Linked DNA regions of Crateriforma spongiae. The main gene of each other region encodes a partner of the protein of the gene in region 2 in a complex. Links are inferred from orthologs where the notes say so. Each region holds a gene or a part of one and is shown on either strand. Other genes may lie near its edges.

Evidence for each region.
Region 1: the proteins of uvrB (region 2) and HFP54_RS14770 are in contact, whole or in part, in a crystal structure (PDB 7EGT), measured with the Thermus thermophilus proteins. The link is inferred for Crateriforma spongiae from one-to-one orthologs. Residues at the interface, in WP_096411307.1 of Thermus thermophilus: Glu23, Leu25, Arg26, Asp27, Gly28, Glu29, Arg30, Phe31, Arg55, Glu326, Asp327, Phe328, Glu379, Ser382, Gln383, His398, Gly400, Arg401; in WP_096412145.1 of Thermus thermophilus: His654, Arg656, Phe657, Gln666, Asp668, Glu669, Lys680, Arg681, Leu682, Ser683, Lys685, Tyr686, Ala687.

What each region holds. Positions count from the first base shown.
Region 1 is NZ_JAAXMS010000005.1:161,662-165,005, forward strand. The notes cover bases 149-3,169. They hold HFP54_RS14770 (ATP-dependent helicase), read left to right. Parts: upstream 149-465; coding sequence 466-2,874; downstream 2,875-3,169. Other genes in these bases: HFP54_RS14775 (YecH family metal-binding protein), read left to right, coding at 2,986-3,169. Also shown: HFP54_RS14765 (hypothetical protein), read left to right, coding at 1-139; more of HFP54_RS14775, read left to right, coding at 3,170-3,216; HFP54_RS14780 (DUF427 domain-containing protein), read right to left, coding at 3,317-3,344. UniProt on the Escherichia coli protein: A helicase with DNA-dependent ATPase activity. Unwinds DNA duplexes with 3'-5' polarity. Translocates on single-stranded DNA with 3'-5' polarity. Initiates unwinding more efficiently from a nicked substrate than double-stranded DNA.
Region 2 is NZ_JAAXMS010000001.1:425,475-428,748, reverse strand. The notes cover bases 51-3,001. They hold uvrB (excinuclease ABC subunit UvrB), read right to left. Parts: upstream 2,620-3,001; coding sequence 481-2,619; downstream 51-480. Other genes in these bases: HFP54_RS01590 (ComEA family DNA-binding protein), read right to left, coding at 2,779-3,001; HFP54_RS01600 (hypothetical protein), read left to right, coding at 51-414. Outside these bases: more of HFP54_RS01600, read left to right, coding at 1-50; more of HFP54_RS01590, read right to left, coding at 3,002-3,274. UniProt on the Escherichia coli protein: The UvrABC repair system catalyzes the recognition and processing of DNA lesions. A damage recognition complex composed of 2 UvrA and 2 UvrB subunits scans DNA for abnormalities.

The DNA.
Region 1 (3,344 bases), on a different replicon or contig from region 2:
CTTCGACGAAAAGACCACCGTCGGCTACCCGGTCCCGCACACGCTGCATGATCGCGAAGCAATCGAAGTGGTCTACATCGACCATAACCACTTCCACATGGTCGGCGACGTCGAACCTTACACGACACCCAACCTGTAAAGCCTCGCACACAGCGATCTGACCACTTTCTGACCGAAAGTTTGCGAACAGCCCGAACCGGCAACGGTTCGGGCTTTTTTTGATTGGCCACCATCCCATCGACAGGTCACGCCACTTTCCGTCGCCGACGCCGATCGATTCACCGCGTTTTTTTGCGGTCGGCGTCCTGTTCACCCCGCTCAAGCGGTGGGACAGGATCTGGGGCAAACGTTAAACTTGTTCAGGTACCGGCGGGCCGCCGTGATCTGGATTCCTGTTACGGGATCCGGGCAGACCGGCACGCCGATTCTGATTCGATGACTTCAACGTTTGGCAACGCCTCGGCCATGGATGCGATTCTCCGAGACCTGACCCCGCCCCAACGCGAAGCGGTCCAGCACATCGACGGTCCCTTGCTGATTCTGGCCGGACCGGGCAGCGGTAAGACCCGGGTGGTCACCCACCGCATCGCCAACCTGCTGCACCACGGAATCGACGCCCACCAAATCTTGGCGTTAACGTTCACTAACAAGGCGGCCGACGAAATGCGAACTCGGGTGCAAGGTCTTGCGCCCGGGCGTCCCGTTTGGATGGGGACTTTTCACCGGTTTTGTGCTCAACAGCTGCGTCGCTATGCATCGATGGTGGGGCTGTCGGAAAACTATTCGATCTATGACACGTCGGATTCGAAACAGGCGATGAAGCGGGCCATCGAAGCCGCCGGCGTCAGCACGACTCACACGTCGCCCGAACAGATCGCCGCGTCGATCAGCCATGCCAAGAACCGGTTGATCCCGCCGGAAATGATGACCGACGCTTCATCGATGACCGCCCGCGATGCGATCGCCGCACGCGTCTATCCCGTCTATCAGCAACAACTGTTGACGTCCAACGCGGTCGACTTTGATGACCTGCTGTTCCACTTTGCAAGATTGCTGCGCGAAAACCCCGACGTCCGCAGCAGCCTGGACCAGCACTATCGCTACATCATGGTCGACGAATACCAAGACACCAACTTGGCCCAATACGCCATCGTCCGCGCTTTGTCGATCCAACAGCCGAACTTGGCCGTCACCGGCGATCCCGACCAGTCGATCTACGGTTGGCGCGGCGCGGATTTGAATAACATCCTGGACTTCGAAAAAGACTATCCCAACGTCACCACCGTTCGGCTGGAACAGAACTATCGCAGCACCCCGAACATCTTGCGTGTCGCCGACCAACTGATCCGCTTCAACCGTCGACGCAAGCACAAGGAATTGTTCACCGATCACCCCGAAGGCGATCCGGTCGTTCTGCGGATTTATGAAGACGGTTATGAAGAAGCCGACGACATCGCGGACCAAATCCTCGATGCGATTCACAACGAAGGCTTGCGGCCGCGTGATTTCGCTGTGTTCTGCCGAATGAACGCGCTGACCCGATCGCTGGAACATGCGATGCGAAAGCGGGGCTTGCCCTACCAGATCGTCAACGGGTTGGAGTTTTATCAGCGCAAAGAAATCAAGGATCTGTTGGCGTATCTGCATCTGATCAACAACCCCAATCACGACGTCGCCCTGCTGCGGGTGATCAACACACCGACGCGTGGGATCGGCGCGAAAACGATCGCACGAATCCAACAGCATGCCGATCGGCTGGGCATTCCGATGTTGGAAGCCGCCCGACGTGCCGACGAGATCGAATCGCTGCCCAAGCGTTCCGCTTCGATGGTGCTGAACTTCGTGCGTCTGTACGACCGCCTGCGAGTCAAAGCGACCGCGACGCTGGAAGACCTGTTGCGATATCTGGTCGAAGAGACACAGTTCAACGATTACCTGGAACGGACCAGCGTCGAAAGCACGACGAACAATCCGGTTGCCAACGTCGACGAATTGATCAACGCGGCGGTGGAATTCGATCTGCAGCATCCCGACGAAGGCTCACTGGAACTATTCCTGGAACAGGTGGCCCTCGTTTCGGACGTCGACGCGTTCGAAGAATCCGACGATCGGGTGACGTTGATGACGCTGCACGCGGCCAAGGGATTGGAGTTTCCTCGTGTCTTCATCATCGCGGTCGAAGACGAACTGTTGCCCCACCGCAGGTCTCGCGAAACCGAAGCTCAGTACGAGGAAGAACGGCGGTTGTTGTTCGTCGGAATCACCCGCGCCAAACAGTGGCTGCAACTCAGCCACTGTAAACGGCGTAGCATCCGGGGCGACATGCGACCGGTGGTGGCAAGTGCCTTCTTGACCGAATTGCCACGCGATGACATGCGTCTGGTCGAATCCTCCGTCGACCGCGACTTCTTCGAAAACGAATACAGCGACGGCGGCTATCCCGACAGCTGGGATTTGCCGGCAATCCAAGTCGGCGATGATGCAACGGCATCCGATGACCAGACGTCTCAGGTGCAACCACCCGTCATCACCGATGAAGATGTTTGCCAGTTGCCCGATCACGAGGGTGATGACGATGTCGTGCGCGAAGCCGTCGCCACTGAATCGTCGTATCGGCGAACCGCCAAACGCGGAAAAGCCAAAGTCTCCATTGCAGGTGGGCTGAAAACAGCAGCCGACCTGATGGCCGCCGGCGCGACTCCGCCCGGAGCCTACCGCGAAGGCGCCGTGGTCTCGCATCCAAGTTACGGCCAGGGAACGATTGTCGCGGTCAGTGGCCGAGGACCAAAACGTAGTGTGAAGGTAAAATTCGCGGACGAAGAAGCCAGTTTTCTGATCGCCTATGCGGCGGCCGATCTCAGTCTGGTTCAATAGGCAACCCATTCAGCACAAGGCATCCATCCGATGGACACATCCAATCCGCACGGCCGATCGGACGACGGCAAACTGCCCACCGTGGATCCTGTTTCCGGTGACCAGCCCGAGATCCATGGTCACGAAGTCATGCGAATGATGGTCGAAAGCGGACAAGCCTATGACGCCGATTCGCTGCAGACCGCGATCATTGAACGATTCGGCGTCACGGCTCGCTTTTGTACCTGCAGCGCCAGCGGCATGACGGCCGCCGAACTGGTCGTCTTCCTGGACCAACGCGGCAAGCTAACCCCGACCGACGGCGGCTTCACCACCACGCCCGACAAAATCTGCGACCACTAAAACCTCGCCGCCGCCATCCGTAGCTGGATGCGCCAGCATTCAGCCCCCTGCCCTCACCGCCGCCACCCGTAGCTGGATGCGCCAGCATTCAGGCGCCACTTCACCAACCCATCGAACCGGGGCCACCC
Region 2 (3,274 bases):
ACGTGGGAATTCAGCTTTGCCGACCTTTCGGCCGGTGGCGGATTCAGCCAAATGACCTTCGACCAAGACTTCGCCGGCACCAACCTGGAAAACGACTACACGGGCGGTAAAGTCGTCGCTGGATTCGAATCCATGTTCGGTCACCGTCCGTTTTGGATCGATTTTGGCCTGGGGCTGTATGACCTGAACGGCACCTTCACGCCCGCAGCCGGGCCGGTCGAAACGATCGATGAATTCACGACCACCTATTCGGTCGCCCTGCGTACCGAAGCTTGCTTCTTCGGCGTTGCGGCACGCCCGATGATGAAGTTTGAGTTCCTGTCGGACATGGCCAGCTATCAAAACGGCCAACTGGGCACCGACGACGGATTCATCCTGTCGTCGGCGATCGAATTCCGTTTGGTCGGTCGTTAATCCAATGGGATGAAAATCCAAACGATGCGTCACTGCGATGCATCGGTTGGAACGATTCGCAAACCATCATCCACGCTTGGGCCGCGGCACCTTTGTCCGGCCCGATCCTTGGCGTTGACCTTTGCGACGTTTCCGCTGACGTCCGACATTGCCCGAACCGGACGAATCCTGTTCGATCTCCGACAGCGGTTTTCCGATGTTGTCTTTCAGCTGCATCACGCGATCCCGCAACGCCGCGGCACGCTCGAATTCCAAGTCTTCCGCTGCCGCCAGCATCTCTTGCTCCAGCGCGTCGACATACTCGATCGTGATGTAAACGGCTTCTTCTTCCTCTTTGGCCGCCGCCGTGGTTCTGCGGTGCTTGGCCGCTTCGGATTCGATTCCCGGCCGGATCGTTTTCAAAACGGTCTTGGGGACAATCCCATGCTCGCGGTTGTATTCGATCTGCAATTTGCGGCGTCGTTCCGTTTCGTCGATCGCAAGCTGCATCGCTTCGGTGACTTTGTCGGCGTACAAAATGACCTTTGAATTGGCATTCCGAGCGGCACGACCGATCGTTTGAACCAGCGATGTCTCGCTGCGCAGGAAACCTTCTTTGTCGGCATCCAAAATCGCGACCAAGGAAACCTCGGGCAAATCCAAGCCTTCGCGCAACAAGTTCACGCCGACCAGACAATCGAACACGCCGCTGCGAAGCTCCTGCAACAAATCCACGCGTTCGAACGCGTTCAATTCACTGTGCAGCCATCGACACCGCACGTTCTGTTCTTGCAAGAATGTGGAAAGGTCTTCGGCCAGGCGTTTGGTCAACGCCGTCACCAAGACACGTTCGTTCTTGGCCGCTCGGTCGCGAATTTCCTCCAACAAATGAGCAACCTGGCCGCGAGCGGAAACCACCTCGACCACCGGATCCAACAATCCAGTCGGCCGAATGATTTGTTCGACCACCTCGCCGCGGGTTCGCCCCAGTTCATATTCGGCCGGCGTCGCGCTGACGAAACAAATCTGGTGATTCCGCTGTTCCCATTCCTCGAACTTCAGCGGCCGGTTGTCCAGCGCACTGGGCAACCGAAATCCGTGATCCACCAGCGTCAACTTGCGGCTGCGGTCGCCGGCATACATCGCCCGAACTTGAGGAACGGTCACGTGCGATTCGTCGATAAAGGTGATGAAGTCCTTGGGAAAGAAATCGTACAACGTATCGGGGGTCGCCCCCGGTGGCTTGCCCGACAACGGGCGGCTGTAGTTTTCGATCCCTGGGCAATGCCCAACTTCGGCCAACATTTCCAAATCGAACTTGGTCCGGGCTGACAACCGCTGGGCTTCCAACAGCTTGCCCTGCTTTTGAAACGTCTCCAACTGTTGCGCCAGCTCTTCGCGAATCACACGCAATGCGCGTTGAATGCGATCCTCCGGCATCACAAAGTGCTTGGCCGGATAGATATAAAGCTGATCAACGACCTTGATGACTTCGCCGCTGACTGGCTTGATGATGCTGATCTTTTCGATTTCATCGCCCCACATTTCAATGCGATAGGCGAATTCTTCATAGCTGGGCCACAGCTCGATCGAATCGCCCCGCACTCGAAACTTGCCACGTTCAAAGGCGACGTCGTTGCGGTCGTACTGGATGTCGACCAGCTTCAACAGCAGATGATCGCGTCGCGTGTTTTCACCGACACGCAATCCCACGATCAGTTGCTTGTAATCTTCCGGCGAACCCAAGCCGTAGATACTGCTGACCGAGGCGACGATCACAACATCCCGGCGGCTGACCAGCGAACTGGTCGTCGCCAGCCGCAAACGATCGATCTCCTCATTGATCGACGCATCCTTTTCGATGTAGACGTCACGTTGGGGGATGTAGGCCTCGGGTTGGTAATAGTCGTAGTAGCTGACGAAGTAGTGGACCGCGTTCTCAGGAAAAAACTCCTTGAACTCGGCATACAACTGGGCCGCCAGCGTTTTGTTGTGACTCAAGACGATCGCAGGCCGGCCGACGTTGGCAATCACGTTGGCCATGGTGTAAGTCTTCCCCGTGCCCGTCGCTCCCAACAGAACCTGCGAATCTCGACCACTTTCAAACCCTCGCGTCAGCTTCTCGATCGCTTGCGGTTGATCACCGGCCGGCGGGAAAGGACACGCCAAATGGAAATCGGCGCGGGGCAGCTTGGCAGTGGAATCGGTCGACGAATCAGTGGTCATCAGACGCTTTGGATTGACGGCAATGGATCGAACCAGGGCGTGCGGGCGTGAAGGGCCCAAAAATCCCAACGAAGCGTTTCGGCCGAACGCCGAAAAACTCTACCCACGGGATGCCCAGCGTACCCGCTGACCCGCAAGTTGTTCCATCACCGATGACAACTAAGGATGGGCGGCGACGAAGCCGTCGGGCACAGGAGAATCGGCAGTTGCCGAACCAGACGCCGCCTGAGCGACAGCATAGGGGCGAATCCGCTCAATTGTCTTGGGACCAATCCCGGACACCCGCGCCAGATCGTTCAAATCGGAAAATGGCCCGCGAGCCTGACGATCCGACAAAATGCGGCCGGCCAGAACGGGACCGACCCCCGGCAACAAATTCAGCTCCCGCAGCGGCGCCTCGTTTAAATCAATGACCAGCCCCGTTCGCTGGGTTTTCTCGTCCGGCCAAGCCGGCGCATTCGACGCTCGGGACGTGTCACCAACCGGGGCAGGGGACTGCGGTCGAAAGCACCAGGCCGCGGTCAACGTCGCCGCCAGCAAAACCAGCATCACGGTCAATTGGCGGCGGACCGGATCGGTGGCCAGCGGAGGCGTTATCTTTTCATCGATGACGCTTTCATTCGCGAGCGGATCTTCCGCCACTTCGCGAACACGG